DNA from 2 places in the Anaerobutyricum soehngenii genome. Region 2 is predicted to be linked to the other one. Evidence: riboswitches for the same ligand, from Rfam matches in the RefSeq annotation. Region 2 holds a riboswitch; the other holds the start of a gene.
What was found. Region 2 has a riboswitch for cobalamin ahead of FYJ25_RS03555 (hypothetical protein). Riboswitches for the same ligand answer to the same signal wherever they lie in the genome.
Positions count from the first base shown of each region.

Region 1: it holds a riboswitch for cobalamin, as region 2 does, so the genes downstream of both, FYJ25_RS00830 (M14 family metallopeptidase) here and FYJ25_RS03555 (hypothetical protein) in region 2, are expected to answer to the same signal.

Region 1 covers NZ_VULP01000001.1:186,447-195,365, reverse strand. Annotated here, with positions in the region: gene FYJ25_RS00835 (MATE family efflux transporter) at 1-878, opposite strand, end outside; gene FYJ25_RS00830 (M14 family metallopeptidase) at 875-1,960, opposite strand; cobalamin riboswitch at 2,263-2,437, opposite strand; gene pdxT (pyridoxal 5'-phosphate synthase glutaminase subunit PdxT) at 2,495-3,070, opposite strand; gene pdxS (pyridoxal 5'-phosphate synthase lyase subunit PdxS) at 3,086-3,970, opposite strand; gene FYJ25_RS00815 (sensor histidine kinase) at 4,154-5,467, opposite strand; gene FYJ25_RS00810 (response regulator transcription factor) at 5,489-6,160, opposite strand; gene FYJ25_RS00805 (Na/Pi cotransporter family protein) at 6,179-8,032, opposite strand; gene phoU (phosphate signaling complex protein PhoU) at 8,206-8,850, opposite strand; gene pstB (phosphate ABC transporter ATP-binding protein PstB) at 8,852-8,919, opposite strand, start outside.
Region 2 covers NZ_VULP01000004.1:87,375-96,293, forward strand. Annotated here, with positions in the region: gene FYJ25_RS03540 (AAA family ATPase) at 1-1,181, opposite strand, end outside; gene FYJ25_RS03545 (AraC family transcriptional regulator) at 1,748-2,569, opposite strand; gene FYJ25_RS03550 (helix-turn-helix domain-containing protein) at 3,056-4,984, shown strand; cobalamin riboswitch at 5,185-5,346, shown strand; gene FYJ25_RS03555 (hypothetical protein) at 5,783-6,364, shown strand; gene FYJ25_RS03560 (hypothetical protein) at 6,477-8,919, shown strand, end outside.

The DNA.
Region 1 (8,919 bases), on a different contig from region 2:
CCAAGTGCGACAATTGGCAGGTAGACAATTAACTCCACTCTGAAATAGACTGTAAACGATGCTACTGAAGTAACACCTAATGTATTAATCTGTGACTGTATGATAATATTGGACAAGGTGATAATAATTGACTGCACCCCAGCCGGCACACCTACTTTTAGTATATCCGTAAATTCTTTCAGGCTGCAATCTGAAAAACGAATCCGCAGTGCATACGGTTTTTTTAATCGATATAAATGGATCATGACTCCGATAGCCGCAAATGTCTGGGAAAATAACGTTGCAAACGCTGTTCCTTCTACTCCCATATGAAAAACATATAAAAATATAAAATCCGCAAAAACATTGATGATCCCGCCAAAAAACTGATATAGCATCGGTGTTCTGGAATCGCCCAGTGCTCTTAGTACACCGCTTAAAAGATTATAACTGACTACAGATATCATACTGGCCATATAGATACGGAGGTATCGTACTGCGAGTGGAAAAATACTCTCCGGCGTACCCATCCAGGTTAAAAATACCGGAGATAAGACCAGACCGATCACTGTTAAAAAGAAGCCTCCGATTATTCCCGTCCAAAAGATCGTCTGTATCAGTTTCTTTAATTGTTCAAAGCGTCTTGCTCCATAATGTCTTGCCGCAAAGACATTCGTCCCTACAGCCATTCCGTTAAAAAATCCGATCATACAGGTTACGATCAGACCACTGGCTCCAATCGCCGCCGATGCTTTCGTCCCAAGAAGCTGTCCAACAAAAATAAGATCTACTGTACTGTAAAGCTGCTGAATAAGACTCGAACCCAAAAGGGGAAGAGCAAATAAAAGTATGCCCTTCCCTACGCTGCCTTTAGTTAAAGTATGGCTGTTATTTTTCAAATCATATCCTCCCACATCTCACGAGAATGAATTCCGGCATGATCGTCATAATGTTCTTTACGATGTTTATGAAGTTCATCATGTGTATGCTGGTGTGTATTTCCCATATCATCAATACAGATATCATAATGTCCATATGCAATTAATGGAGAATTCTCCGGAACAGAATAAGAAATTGTCTGATACAGAATGATTGCGTCTTCTTTTAAACGAAATTCTTCGATGACATTTCCAAAATAATCTTTTAATTCTCCTAAAAGCTCACCGGCTTTCACAATCTGGCCTGCCTTCTTTTTCGGGAACCAGCAGCCCGCCTTTTCTGAATCAACATAATGTGCATGATTCATATGTTTTGGTACACGCATCTGCATTTCTGCTAACGTTGGTCTTGTCTTTAACATACCGATACGGCGAAGAATATTCTTTACATCTTTCTGTGAGGCGGCTACTTCCTCTTCTGACCACATACCATTACATCCACGCTCAATCAGTACCGATGGAATTCCCAACGTTCCGGCATAATTATATGCTCCACCTTTTCCACTTTGTGACTTCACATAAAATGGCATATCTGCTGCCTGTGCCATTCTTTCTGCTTCCGCTACGGTCTCCTCCGGAGCGTTACCGACACAATAAATAAATGGTGTTAAATCCTCAAACCAATCTCCATTATGTACATCGATATAATAATCTATTTTTGAAAAAATCTCTTTTTCTATAAAATATGCCAGCTTATCCGTATACGTTCCATTCGCATCCCCCGGAAATACCCGGTTGAGATTCTTTCCGTCTTCTGCAGAAACACTGACCGTTCTTGCTTTAAATCCATTTACATTGACAATATGAAGCAGGATAAGAATTCCTTTAATGTCTTTAGGCTGAAGCTTTGCTGCCAGTCCTGTGACACACTCAATTCCTACATATTCTGCATTGTGAATTCCTCCGTCTACTAAAACCGTATGTCCCTCTTCCTGTCCATAGATTAATGTTACGGGTAATTCATCCTCTGTAAAAGGCAGCTTTAAAAATCCACATACCTTTTCACCCTTTTCTACATAAAGATTGCCTAACTGAAATCCCATAAACTTCTACATAACCTCCTTTAACAATACTGTATCTCAAAATGATTCCCATCCATAAAGAGTATTCCGTATATTCAAACAAAAAGTACTCCTAAATTGCCTCTTCTCCTATAGGATGGCTGCTTTTTATGATAAGAAAAAGAGACCTATACTCACTATAAGTCTCTTCATCTATCGTATTCTAAATTTTCAATCATAAATCACCTAATAAATTTGAAATAGATTGGAATCCCAATTCCATCGCAAATCATATAGTCGATTTATGTGCGAGATATACAGCTCTCTTAAAATTCCGTAAGATGAGTTGACTAAACATATAAGCAGTTCTCCTGACTTGGTTCTCCATCGGTACATCCTTCCCAAAATATAATATCTCAGTGGCTTATTGTACAGACTCCCCTTACAGTGACGGATTCGCTCCGGACTCTCACCGGATTCTCTTTTCATCCCTTCGGAACTTATATGCTGTGTATCTAATTCTCATCTATTGTAACATAGGCTTTTTCAGCTGGCAACTGTATCTTAGGGTAAAAGTTAGTTATTACTTACCTTAATTAGTTCTATAAATTTATCATGAATTCTGTCATTTCCAGTTAATTCCGGATGAAATGAGAATGCTAACTGATTTTTGTAAGCAACTCCCACAATTTTTTCCTCTACTTGTGCAAGGATTTCCACATTTTTTTCGACAGATTCAATATACGGAGCGCGGATAAATTCCATAGGAAATGTTCCGATTCCTTTAATCTCTCCCTCATAATAGAAGCTTCCAAGCTGCCTTCCGTATGCATTTCTCTTTACAGTAACCGGTAACGTAGCAAAGCAGCGATTCTCATCGTTTGAAATATTCTGTGCCAGTAAAATAAGACCGGCACAGGTAGCCAAAACCGGAAGACCTTCTTCTATTTTTTTCTTTAAAGGTTCAAACATAGAAAGTTCTTTTAAAAGTCTGCTCTGTACGGTACTTTCTCCGCCCGGCAGAACAAGGCCATCAAAATCCTGTTCTAAATCTTCTGCCTTTCTAAGCTCTACTGTCTCCACACCAAGTCTTTCTAATGCTTTTTCATGTTCTATAAAGGCCCCCTGGACCGCAAGTACCGCAACCTTCATTTTGTTTTCCTCTCTTTATTTTCCTCTCTCTGCCATTAATAACTGAATCTCACTCTCGTTAATGCCGACCATCGCTTCTCCTAAATCAGCAGAAAGCTCTGCAAGCATTTTGGCATCTTTATAATTTGTAACCGCTTTTACAATCGCATCTGCTCTCTTCTTTGGATTACCGGATTTAAAAATACCAGAACCAACGAATACTCCCTCTGCACCAAGCTGCATCATCAATGCCGCATCTGCCGGAGTTGCAACTCCACCGGCTGCGAAATTAACGACTGGGAGTCTTCCGGTATCGTGTACTTTTAACACTAATTCATAAGGAACTCTTAACTCTTTTGCTACTTCAAAAAGTTCATCCTGTCTCATAGAAGTAATGCGTGCAATCTCACGATTCATCATACGCATATGACGTACTGCCTGTACAACATCACCAGTTCCAGGCTCTCCTTTTGTACGGATCATAGAAGCACCTTCATTGATTCTTCTGAGTGCTTCTCCTAAATCTTTTGCTCCACATACAAATGGCACTTTAAACTGTTTTTTATCAATATGATAAACATCATCTGCCGGAGAAAGAACTTCACTCTCATCAATATAATCAATCTCGATTGCTTCAAGAATCTGTGCCTCTGCAAAATGTCCAATACGGCACTTTGCCATAACCGGAATAGAAACTGCTTCCTGAATGCCGCGGATCATCTTTGGATCGCTCATTCTTGAAACTCCACCGGCTGCACGAATATCCGCTGGAATTCTCTCTAACGCCATAACAGCACATGCACCAGCTTCTTCTGCAATCTTTGCCTGCTCCGGAGTAGTAACATCCATGATGACACCACCTTTTAACATCTGAGCAAGTTCTTTATTTAATTCATATTGTTTTTCTGCATTATTATTCATGATAAACTCCTTTCATTTTCCCGATAAAATATTGCCTTTTTCATTTGCATCTGCCCGTATAGTACAGCAAAAATGACCATATTGAAATATCCAATTTAGATATAGTCAATATGGTCACTTTGTTTCTTTTTGGAGTTTATTTTGCTTTTTATTCGCTTTTCCTATCGGTTTAATATAGTCAGTTTAAAATGTCACTGTAATTGTAGTCCCTTTTCCAACTTCGCTTTGAAGATCGAGTTTTGCATCATGAAGTGCAACGATATGTTTTACGATGGCAAGCCCTAAACCGGTTCCTCCAGTCTGTTTTGAACGGCTTTTATCTACGCGGTAGAATCGTTCAAAAATTCTTTTCTGATGTTCTTTTGGAATACCGATTCCAGTATCTTCTACTCTCAAATATGAATGACCTTGTTCACTGTCTACTCTGACCTTTACTGTTCCGTTCTTTTTATTATAGCGAATGGCATTGGCACAAAGATTATTGATCAGCTCGTTTATCATCTCCCGATTTGCAGTGATTTCCTGCGGACCACCTTCATATGTAATAGTCACATCATTTTTTTCCGCATAAATCTGCATATTTTCTACACAGAGTGCTGCTTCTTCAAAAAGGTCAAACTTTTCTACAATGAGCTGGGTATTCGCACTATCTAATTCAGAAAGACGGATAATATCATTGATGAGCGAAAGGAGACGGCGGGCGCTTTTTTCGATTTTCTGGCAGAAAGTTCCAATTTCTTCTGAAGGAACCATGCCATTTTCCATAAGTTCCGCATAACCGGATATCGCGGTAAGTGGCGTTTTTAATTCATGGGACACATTTGCCGTAAAGTCCTGCCGCATTCTGGCACTTTTTAAAATATCCGTATGTTGTGCCCGAATCGTTGCCGCAAATGGCTCTAATTCCTTATAAGCTGGAATAACAGAAAAATCGTCTAAATCTACTGCCATCTGCTCGATTGGTTTTATAATGTTTTTCGTCATAATGTGTGCCAGAATAATACATAAAATCATCATAATAAGAATCGTAGCCGCTACGATGGGAAGTATCTTTCCGCATACGCTCCATATATTGCTTGCTTCTCTGGCTACTCGAAGTATCGAACCATCATTTAACTTTATGGCATAATAAAAAGTATTTGTATCCATCGTCGCAGATTTCCGGACGGCATTTCCATCTCCATCTTTAAATGCATGTTTCACTTCAGGACGACTCATATGGTTATCCATTGTTCCTACATCTGCATCATTATCATAAAGGACTGTTCCTGTTGCAGAGATCCATGTAACTCGAAGTTTCCTGTAATCCATATGTAATGCATTTTCATTTCCAGAATGAAAAATTCCTGTATTTTTCAATACAATGGCATTGGCTCTTAAGTCATCCTGCACCTGTGTCTGAAATAAATCATAAAATACAAACAGCATGACCAGCATAGTAGCAACAATCGCAATGAGCGAAATACTTACCAGTTGTACATTAATCTTTCTTCTCATGATACTTCCCCTGTTTCTTTTTTATTCCATTACATATCCGACATTACGCACTGTCTTGATATGTTTACTGCTATCGCCCAGCTTTTTACGAAGAGTCTTGATATGCATATCAACGGTTCGGGATTCCCCTTCAAATTCTGTATCCCATACACGTTCCATAATCATTTCTCTTGACAAAACGATTCCCGCATTACGCATGAGCAGTTTTAAAAGTTCATATTCTTTATAAGTAAGCTCAATTCCTTTATTGTCTACATAAACCATATGACGCTCATTATCAAGGAAGATTTCTCCAATCGTCATATATTTGTCATCCGGCTGTTCTACAGTACGGCGAAGAACGGCCTTTATTCTTGTAATAAATTCAATAATGGAAAATGGTTTTTTTATGTAATCGTCTGCTCCGATATCTAATCCCTTTACCATATCAATTTCCGATGTCTTTGCAGTTACCATAATAATCGGCAGCTTTTTTGTTGCTGGATTTTTACGAAGCTTTTTTACAATTTCATATCCATTTTCATCTGGCAGCATAATATCAAGAATTGCCAGATCAGGAAGTTTTTCTTCTATTTTTTTATAAAAATGTTTGGCATCTTCAAACTGTTCCACGTTATGACCGCTGTTTTTTAATGCGATTGCTTCTATTTCCTGAATGTTTGTATCATCTTCTACTATATAAATATTTGCCATTCTTATTTTCCTCCATAATTATTTTCCACTATCTTTTCTTGCCTCCATCTTTTCTGTCTTTGCTATCTTTTCTTTCTTGCCAGTATGTTTACTTTCCGGTAAAGCATACCTTTCACTAAGCTCCATATATTCATGTTGAAATTCTTCGCTGTTTTCTTCTTTTAGTATATCAAGATATTCATGGGTGTCAAACCCACCCTCGTCAACCTGTAACAGGCATACTGCAATATTGGAACAATGGTCAGCGGCACGTTCAAAGTTTGTGGAAATATCCGACAAAATAAATCCAAGTTCAATCGTACATGTTCCGGTGCGAAGCCTGTTGATATGTCTTTGCTTTTCTTCTTTATTTAAGGCATCTACAACCTGTTCTAATGGTTCTACTTCTTTTGCCAGTTCCACATCGCCTGTCTCAAACGCCATCACTGCTCTGTCTAAAATATCTCGGATTGCATTAGAAAATACACGAAGTTCCTGTTTTGCTTTTTCAGAAAATTTCAGGTCCTTCTTATGCATTTCCACTGCGGCATCTCTGATATTTACGGCATGATCAGAAATCCGCTCAAAGTCACCGATACAGTGAAGCAGTACGGATAAAACCCGGCTGTCTTTTATCGAAAGCTCCCGCCCACTTAATTTTACAAGATAGGTACCAAGCGCATCTTCATACTGATCAATCTGATTTTCTAATTTTTCTACTCTGTCTGCCGTCTTGTCACTGTATTCTCCAAGCAGATCAATCGCAAGATTCATTGCTTTTTGTGATTTTCTTGCCATATTAATCGCAACACTACGACATTCTTCCATCGCAAATCCCGGTTTATCTAAGAAACGCTCGTCCAATCTGGCAAGATCTGGATTGATTTTTTCTTCTTCCATCTCTTCCATTTCAGATTCTTTATCCGGAATCACAAAAATTGCCATTTTTTCAAGCAGATTTGCAAATGGGAATAAAAGAATGGTTGCGCCGATATTAAATAAACTGTGGATAACTGCAATACCTGCCGGACTTGCAGCAGTATTTAAAAACTGAAAATGAACAAATACATTTAAAGTATAAAAAACAACCATAAAGATTATTGTTCCGGTAATATTAAAGAAAAGATGTACTGCGGCTGTTCTTTTTGCATTTTTACTTGTACCAATACTGGAAATAATCGCTGTTATACAAGTACCGATGTTTTGTCCCATAATAATTGGAAGAGCTGTACTGAAATTAACCGCTCCTGTGGCACAAAGTGCCTGTAAAATACCGACAGACGCAGAGGAACTCTGAATTACTGCCGTAAGAATCGTACCTGCTAACAGTCCAAGAAGTGGATTAGAAAACGTAGTAAGAATACCGGTAAACTTTTCATTATCTGCAAGAGGTGCTACTGCTCCGCTCATAGCTTCCATTCCATACATTAAAATGGCAAATCCAATAAAAATACTACCGATATCCTTCTTTTTCTCGTTTTTTGTGAACATGATAAGCCCTACACCTATCACAGCTAAGATAGGAGAAAATGAGGACGGCTTCAACATCTGTAATACAAAGCTACTTCCCTGAATCCCTGTAAGACTTAAGAGCCAGGATGTAATTGTCGTACCTATATTTGCTCCCATAATGATACCGACAGCCTGGTTCAGTTTCATGATTCCTGAATTTACAAAACCTACTACCATTACTGTCGTTGCAGATGAAGACTGGATTACTGCAGTAACGCCGGCTCCTAATAAAACTGCCATAATTCTTTTTGAAGTCAGTTTCTCAAGAAGACGTTCCATACGGCCGCCGGATAACTTTGAAAGTCCTGCACCCATTGCGTCCATACCATAAAGGAATAACGCCAGTCCCCCTATCATAGATAAAATACCAAAAATATTCATATTCTCTCCTCCGTTTTACATTTTACTTTTCTAATACGTAGTTTTTACGTTATCATATGTATGTAAAATCCAAAGAGAGAACTATGTAAAGTTTATGTAAAATTATTTCTTTTTTCGACATCCTATTAGAAACATAGATTCTAACAGGACGTATTACCAAATTATTGCTTTTATTATGCTACAATCTGTCCGGTAATAGAAAAGATAACCCATTCTGCAATATTTGTTGCATGATCTCCGATTCGCTCGAAATACTTTGTAACCATTAAAAGATCTACTGCCTGTTCCCCTTCATCAGCATGAACTCTAATCAGTGCAATCAGTTCTTTTTTTACTTTTTCAAAAAGGTCATCAACAACATCATCATGTGCAATGACTTTTTGTGCTTTATCTAGATCCTTTTCTACAAAGGCTTCCAGACTCTGAATCAGCATAACCATCGTCTCTTTTGCCATCTCTTCAATATGATCTAACTTTTTCACGTATGGTTTTTTAGAAAGAACTATCGCCAGTTCAGAAATATCTGTTGCATGATCTCCAATTCGTTCCATATCGGTTACCATTTTTAATGCAGAAGAAATATTTCTTAAATCTCTTGCTACAGGCTGCTGCTGTAATAAAAGTCTAAGACATAAGTCTTCGATTTTTCTTTCTGTACGGTCAATTTTCTCATCGCCTGCCATCGTTTTTTTTGCAAGTTCTTCATCTTGCTTCATCAATGCTTTTACCGCATTTCCAATAGATGCTTCGATCATATTTCCCATATTGATCATTTCTTCATTAAGTTGTTCTAACTGTTCATCAAAGCGGATACGCATATCAACCAAACCTCCCTGTAATATAATCCTCTGTACGTTTATCTTTTGGCATAGAGAATAATTCATCTG
Region 2 (8,919 bases):
TTATTTATCGTGGCGATGAGTAGCTCATCACATCTGGAAATAGATGCGGCGATCTCCTTCCAGGAACCTGATTTTAAAGCCGACTGAAATGCCTTAGACACTTCATAATTTGGAATATAGGCACTTAACATGTCTTTATCGTAACCAAGATAACCAAGATGGATCAAGGCAGTCAGAGCATCGTCTTTTGAGTGGATTTCTGTAAAATCGTTCTGGAAACATTCAGTGTCAACCATCACTTTTTCGCCAGCTAACATGGCAAGCACATCTTCCTTTAGTCCGGCATAATTCATTGAAATAAAGGTATTGATCGTACCAAAGGCAGAAGTGTTTCGCCAATAAGAATCTACTTTATGTCTTTCTAATGCCCTCGATACAGAATTCGGATTATACATATGCATACCATCGATCAAATATCCGTTATACCATGCCTTTATTGTCTCAAAATCCATAGCCTGATCTTCGCATAAATCTTTCACTTCTTTTTCGGTAAAGCCATAGTATTCTGTGATTGGATAGGAATCCAGCATAGTATATTCTTGAAAATTATTTAAAGCAGACTCATCTTTTATCTTCTTAATTGGTAAAATGCCTGTGATATACCCCAGAGCCAAAAACGATTTCGATTCTTCTGATTTAAAAAGTGAATGCAAGAACTGCAAATATTTATGCACTAAAGCCTGGTCGTTACTGTTTCGGATAACACAATCCCATTCATCAATAATAATAACAAAAGGAATTTCCGTCTTTTCATAAATTTTCATTAATACATAACTTAACTTCTTTTTATAATCCAGAATGTTTCCCAGTTCGTCTGTGATATCATCATAAATATATTCCACAATCTTTTCTATCAGATTGTCTTTGTAATCATCAAAAAAAGATGAAATATCTAAATGGATAACATTGTACTTGTTTCGGTATTTTTCATAATCAGGGTCAGATGAAATCTTGGTATCTTCAAACAGTTTTGAGGAATCACTGCCAAGACTATAGTAAGCATCAATCATTCCGGCAGCATGGGACTTACCAAAACGTCTGGCATGACTGACAGCGATACATTTACCATTTGTTTTCAGTCTTTTATTTAAAAATTTCAAGAGCTCCGTTTTATCAACATAAATTTGGCTATTCTTATCTTCTGTAAAACTTCCATTTCCTGGATTAAAATAAATCCCCATGTTGTTCCTCCTCCCTATGAACATTTATATTGGTAGTATATCATATTTTTAACTATTTGTTATGTTTTATCTCAGTCGAGAAGACTCCCACCTCTTTCAGGTGGTGAGTGACAGCAAATTTGTCTCAGTGGGAATCCAATCTCCAACTGAGATAAACGCTCCGCGAGGATGCACAGTGATTTTGTAAAGAATATGTCAGCTTACGCTGACCAGAATCACACGCCAAGTCTCGCGGCGGCTCGACTTGAATATAATTGTTCTTTGGCGCCAGATGAAGTCAGGATTTTGTGTGGGAAAAATAAGGGGTTCCCCCGAAAGTGAGTATCTTTCTGCAGAATTGCATTGAGATTTCTAAGGAAAAGAGAATTTAATTTTCCCGGAAAGCCCTAACTTTCTGGAGCTCCCTTCTCACCAAACTGTGGATTTAGAATAGTCAGAAAAAAGAAAAAATAATATATCCCAGATGCGGCTTGGGAGCGTGTTTAAGATGCGGACGAGCATCATAAACACAGCGACTACAGAGCAGATGGGATATATTATTTTTTCTTTTTTCGTCTATACCAAATCTACAAATCAATCACTGGTAGATAAAGATATGCTTCTTCTCCCTGATAGCATTCAAAACACATCCCCTGATGTGATATTTTATACTCTTTTTGCGTACAGAGCCATTCGGTAAAGACGTAACGCCAGCCATCCCGTACAGCATCCGCCATTTTTTCAGGAGTTTCCTGTGATTTAATTGTAAAAACTGCGTATCGTCCGGCAGGAATCTCCACCTTATGGAAACCTTCCGGAATTTCTGTAGAGTCAGTTAAAAAGCCAAAGAAATAGTGTAATTCACCGCTGATATGGTCGGGATGGGTCCATAGTCCAACTTCGCCATAATCATGGATTCCTTCTGGATAGGCAGGGTATTCTTTAAAATTAATGTGATTCCAGTAAGCACCGGATTTGCTGTAATCACTGTCATATTCGCCGGGAATCTCGTACCCAAGTGCTGTCTGTGACTGCAATGTTTTAATTTCAACGTGTAGCATAATAAGAACCTCACTTTCTTTATTTTGTTTTAAATATTCTCGTGCGCTAATACCATATTCTTTGCGAAATGCTTTAGAAAAACCGGAACTGGTTTCAAAGCCATTATCAAATCCGGCCTGTGTGATACTCATTCCAGATAAAATATCCTTTTTTGCTTTTTCCAAACGGAGAAGGCGTATGTATTTTCCCGGTGACATATCACAGCAGATTTTAAAAATGTGGCAGAAATGATAAAGAGAGTAACCATAGCGGGAAGCCAGAGATTCTGCTGTTAATGTGTCTTGAAGGTGATTTTCTATGTATGTGGTACAATCTTTTATTACTTCTAAAGAATTATTTTTATTCACGATCTCTCCTTTCCGCAGTTTCTATGAGTGCAGTCGGTGCGACTGCTCGACTTGAATATAAATATCATACACCAATACACAGGTTATGTTTTATAAATATTGTACCAGAGAAAAGAAAAAAGACTTTTCCAGAGTTGCGAAGTTTATTTGAAGAAGAGAGATTGTCCGTAGTGGGAGTTGTAAATTGACAGAATGTTAGTGGTGATTTACAATATAACTAAAAAACATTTGGATATTAAAAAAATAATATTCAAGTCGAGCAACTGCGAGACTTGGCGCGTGATTCTGGTCAGCATAAGCTGACATATTCTTTACAGAATCACTGCGCATCCTCGCGGAGCGTTTATCTCAGTCGGAGATTGGACTCCCACTGAGACAAATTTGCTGTCACTCACCACCTGAAGGAGGTGGGAGTCTTCTCGACTGAGATAAAATAACAGAGAAAATGAAAGAAAAAGAAATAGAAATAATAGAAGGATAGAGAAAATGAACACAGTGAATGAGACAAAAACATTTTCCTCACTTCCGGAGGAAGAATCAGCTTTATGGGAACGTATGAGAGACACTCTTTTGTGCCTTCAGACAGATAACAGCATTTCGGTAAAAGATCTGGCAAGCAGACTGGCATACTCTACGCAGGAATTCCTTTATCTGGCTGACATTTTCTTTGACAATTCTCTTGATGCAATCAGGGAACAGGTGCAGGGATTAAATATTGAAGAGGATTATACAAATCAAGTCCTTCCATTTGAACGGATTCCTGATAGTTCTATGATAGAATATAAAGTTGTGAGAAGAATGGCACAGACAGTAGAGGCAGATATGCTGCCTTTAGAAGGTGATGTTTTTCAAAACGGAATGGAATATATCGAGAAGGATGTAAAGGAAAAGTGGAAGGAGAGGGAGCGTGCCGGAGAGTATATGCAGTTTTGGTGGCATGATGATTCATACCATTTCTTTTATATGATCGGGCAGGAAGTTCCAAAAGATGCCGGAAGGGAAAGTGAAAAGAAGAGAATTGATATTGGGGCATCGGATTATGCAGTTTTTACGTTAAAAGAGCAATATTGGGATAAACAGGCACCGGATATGATAAAAATGTTGATAAAATATGCGTTATGTGACTGGATAAAGCAAAGTGAAATGCACTATGACAATCGGAAAATGTATTTTATTTCTTTTGAAAACGGACTGTACTCAGTATATCTTCCTCTTGAAAAAAGAATGCATTCGGATTATGTAATGAAAAATAAAAAAGAGGAGAAAAAGATTTATGGAGTTGACGAGTGGATTAGTTATATTGATGAGCATATTACGGAGAATTTAACAGCAAAAGGCCTTGCAAAGCTGTTTCATTATTCCGAGAAACATTTAAAAAATATTTTCCAGCTTTATTATGAAACGAGAATCACCGATTACATAAAACAGAGAAAGCTGTACTTTGCTGCAGAAGAATTAAAAGAAGGAAAGAATCCGGAAAAAGTATGTGCCAAATATCAATTTGCAAGTTATAGCGTTTTTTCTAATGCATTTCGCAAAGAATACGGCGTTGTTCCGGCAAAGTATTACCGAATGGAATTTCAGAATATTGCATGGATCAATTACATTGATGAGCATATTACAGAAGATATCACACCAGAGATGATGGCGGAACATTTTAACTATTCCAGAGACTATTTTCGCAAAGCCTTTCAGGATGATTTTGGAATGGGACTTAGTGCGTATATCAGTCAGAGGAAAATACAAAAAGCAGCCAGAGAATTACGTCAGGGTGTCAAGGTGGCCAGTTTAGCAAAAAAATATGGTTTTAAGTCGAGAAATGGATTTGATAAAGCCTTCCGCAAAGCCTTTTGTACCAGTCCTTCCAAATATGCTAAAGCAAACACAGAAGTTGTTGACTTAAATCAGTTTTACTCAGAATATAAAGATAAAATGAAAGTATCCTTTATGGACATTGATGATATCAAAATGATTGGCTGGACGATTATCCCAAATCGTGGACGGGAAGTAGATATACCGGCACAGGTAGCATTCTGGCTCGATGAGGATTCACCGTACTTCAAGAAAATGAACTCTGTAGCCGGAAGTGCGAATGGGAATGATAAGATTGCCATGTGGTATCATGACCCGGAATGTATCAATATTCAATATGTACTTGGACCGGTTGTAAACAACTTCACGAATGTGCCGGACGATGCTGTGAAAATAGAGATAGCCGCCGGACGATTTGCTGTATTTGAAACAGACCGCGAAAGCGATGTGGATAATCTCGCAGATACCATCCGTATGTTTTCCCGATGTGTTTTTTATGGCTGGATAAAAGAACACCGCGATATGGTCTCTTTACAGAACTTTACTTTTGAAAGATATATCAATAAAAAAGTATACATATATGTTCCGATAAGCGTAAAATAATGAAGATAAAACAAAAGTTGTGTTATCTATAATAAGCCAAAAAAGAAAAATGCCCCGTCAGATTATTTAGTCTGACGGGATTTTTTTCTGCAAAAAATGTCAAGCCTTTTTTAAAAAAATCTAAAAAAGGTTCCAAAATGACGAAAAGACATCCGTCTGGTTGGAATACTTTTTAGAAAAGCCATGTTATAATAAATGTACAAAAAAATACATTCTATTTTAAGAAAGTTGGTACAAACCACACAGGCTTACCCCTACTGTGAAAGCGGATGCCCTCACAAATTACCACTGGATCTTCCGGGAAGGTGTGAAAAGGCAGAAGAAGCTTAAGTCAGGATATTTAAAATAGAATTCTAATGAACAGGACTTTGGGTGGGAGTGCTGAGTACATTCATTCGATATGTTTAGAGAAAACTTTACAGAAGTCAAAAAGCAAGTCTCAGTTTATTTGTTTTTATCCAATTATTTCTATCCGAAAGTCCCACACATAAAATCCTGACACAGCGTTTGGAAATTATAAATATCTGTAATTTTCAAACGGGTAATATCAAAGGAGGTAAAACAACAATATACAGTTATTTCATATGCAGATAATAATGTGAGAGTAGTTGAGACCACAATAAAAAAAGGTTCAGTAGAGAAAGCATATAAGCAGATAAATCGTATAGAAGTTGTTTTAAATCAATATATTGCTAAAGGAGCTATCCGTTGGCAATGGGAGTCGCGACCCCTTAGTAACATGTAGACAAAACCAAAGAATGCTATCTAAATAGCGGAGTTTCTAAAGGAGGAAGATTTATGAAGACTTTAAAAAGAATGCTCGCAGTGATGCTCGCAGTAGTTATGATGATGGGACTTGGTGTAACATCAATGGCAAGGGAAAATGTTTATGATTCAAGTGTATCTGTAGTGTATGAAGTTCAGAAATATCCAGACTCAAGTAAGTATCAGCAGTCTAAGTTACCTACGGCTGCTGAATGGAAAAAAACTTATGTGTTTAATAAAGCAGAAAATAAGACAGCTAAAGATGCTATTGAAGAAACAGCTAAGCAGTTAAGTCCTGAAGCAGGAGCTGTAACAGGAATAAATAAAGATGGTGATACCTATATTGATAGTATCTTTACGCTTCCAACTATTAATAATTATGGAACAGATGAGAATGGAAAAAATACATGGGAAGGATATTACTGGAAGATTATTGTAACAGGTTTAGATGAAGAAGGAAATGAAGTTATTTTTGATTCTCCGGTATATGCTAATAAAATTCCGTTAGGTGTTGAGCATGAATTTACTAATGAATATGATACAACAACATTTCCAATTACATGTACTGTAACTAAGATTACAATGCAATATTGTTATGATTCTATGTCTTGGTAAGTAATAATTAAATGAGAAAAAACACTTAATTTAAAATAAAAATAAAGGGGTGTCGCAGTAATATTTTGATAATTGTAACTGTGACAGCCCCTTTTTAGAAAAGGAAAGAGCTATGGAGAAGATTGATAAAAGACAAAAATATTTTTTTATTCTAATAAGTGTATTGTTTTTCTTTGCATTTTGTAGTAAGCAAAATATTTATGCAGAAGAAGTAAATAGAAATAATATTTTACAGTTAGATACCGTAGAGGGGTATGATACAAGTAAGGGCATTGAAATAACAAAGCCATATGGAGATAATAGATTATATTTTATTCAATATAATTATGGAATAGGTGCAATAAAAGAGCTGGTATTTAAGGGAAAAGTATGTAATGAAAATGTTAAATTAACAGCAGATACGAATCTTACAGTTGGAGATATAGAGCAGGTTGTGGGAAATAAACCAACCGTCAATCAAAATGGGAATGAATACGAAATATCCTATAAAATGGGAGATAAAAAAACAGGAATTAATTCTTGTATTATAAGAGTAAATGCGGAATATGAAGGAAACGAATATGAATATATGTTTGCTTTTGTTGCAAAAACAACAGCAAAAAATAATATTTTATTAAAAGATTATACTAATAACTATGTTTTAGATAATGGACAGATTGTTCAGAATGAGTCTAAAACAGTACAGGTAGTAAAAGTCGGAGCGGATACTAAAGAGGTTTCTGTCGAATGTTTAAGAGAAAGTTCCAAAGCATCAGGAGTGTTAAGCAATGAAAAAAGTGTATTAATGGGCTGGCTTAGTGATGGTTTGACTTATGTAAGAGTGAATGGAGGAAAATATACTAGAGTAAATGCATCAGGTGACAGATTAGGAGAAAATTGGTCTCAGAATATTCCATTAAAAGCTGGGTTAAACATTGTAGATGTTTCTGTAGAAAGAGCGAACTCAGGATATATTAGAAATACAGCAGGATTAGATGCAAATTTAATTAAAGAAGGTTTGACTTTATCAGGAAAAGAATTTAATACTAAATATTTAAATTATTCATATATTATTTATCGAGATGGTGGAGAAACAGGGAATCCATCAATAAATTCAGAGACTTCTTTAAAATATGTGGAAGTAACGCAATTAGGAGATTCTCGGATTGCTATGGCTTCATATCCAGTTAAACAAGAAAACGATGAATATACGATTGCATTGCCATTACAGCTTCCAAAATCAGGAACTACAGTTTATAATAAGATTATTCTTGGTTTAATTCCTACAGATGGCGGCGCAACAGTTGAAATTTTAGATGATGATGCTACTAATTATACAGCATGCGGTGATTGGATTGGTATGTATCATGCAGCTAAGGTTACAAATGCGGACGGTTCAGTAAAAGATTCTATTAAAGTTAGAGTCACAGCATCTGATGGAACCAAAAAAGATTATAAGATGCATCTTCTTCAAACATCTAGTGATGCTTCTGTTAATAAGATTACTTTTAAAAATGCATCATTAAAAACCTGTAATGGAAAAGAAGAAGCGGGAGAAGATACTTCATTTACATCGGATAAGAAAATTTATCAGTATATTCCAAGTGGCAATGTAAGCATGAACATAGTTTCTGCAGAAGGTACTAAAGTTTATGTGAATGATAAACTTGTTACACCAGATGCAGAGGGCAATTATTCAATGGATACCACAGAGATGGTTAATATTGTGAAAGTAGTTGCGGCAGATGGAATTACTAATAATAAATATTATTTTATTAAAGAAAATGAAGATGGTACAGTTCCACTTTTTGCGAAGAGCGAAACAGAGATATCCAAAGCAAAAGAAATGCTTACTGCATGGAACGATAAACGTACTGTAGATGAGAAGAAAAACCTTGTACATAGAGGCTATTGGGAAGTGTATATGTCAAGAGCAACCAATTCGGATATGAGAGGCGCTACAGTATATGATATAAGTACACATTCCTTTACTCAGGGTACAGATTGGGGAGCTTGTATTTTAGAGCTTGTTATGGCAGGAGAGAATCCATATAATTACAAAGGAGTAAATTATGTGGAAGGACTTAAAAAATGTAAAGATGCGAATGGAAATTATGGTCCATTTGCAAGCAATTGTTGGGCATTAATGGCATTTAAAGCTTGTGGAGAGCCGATTGAGGATTCTTTACTTAAAAGTGTTCTTCAAAGTGCGAAGGCTAATAGTCAGGGTGATGATATTAGAGCATGGTGTGTTTCGGCTGTATCAGATGAAATTCCGTTTGAAGAATTTTTACCTATTGCGCTCTCATTGAAAGAAACACAGACAGAAAATGGAGTTTGGGGTAATGCCTATACAAATGGATGCTACGCAACAGCGATTGCTTCAACAGGAGTTAATCTGGAATATTATAGTACAGATAAAGGTAGCTTCCTTGATCAATTTAAAAAATTATATATGGACAGTAACGGAATGTTCCAATTTAATGGAAGCACTACATATAATGACCGTTATTGTAAGGATGCAATCATAGGTCTTGGAGATATAGTAAATCAGAGAAGTGTCTGGGCATCTTATA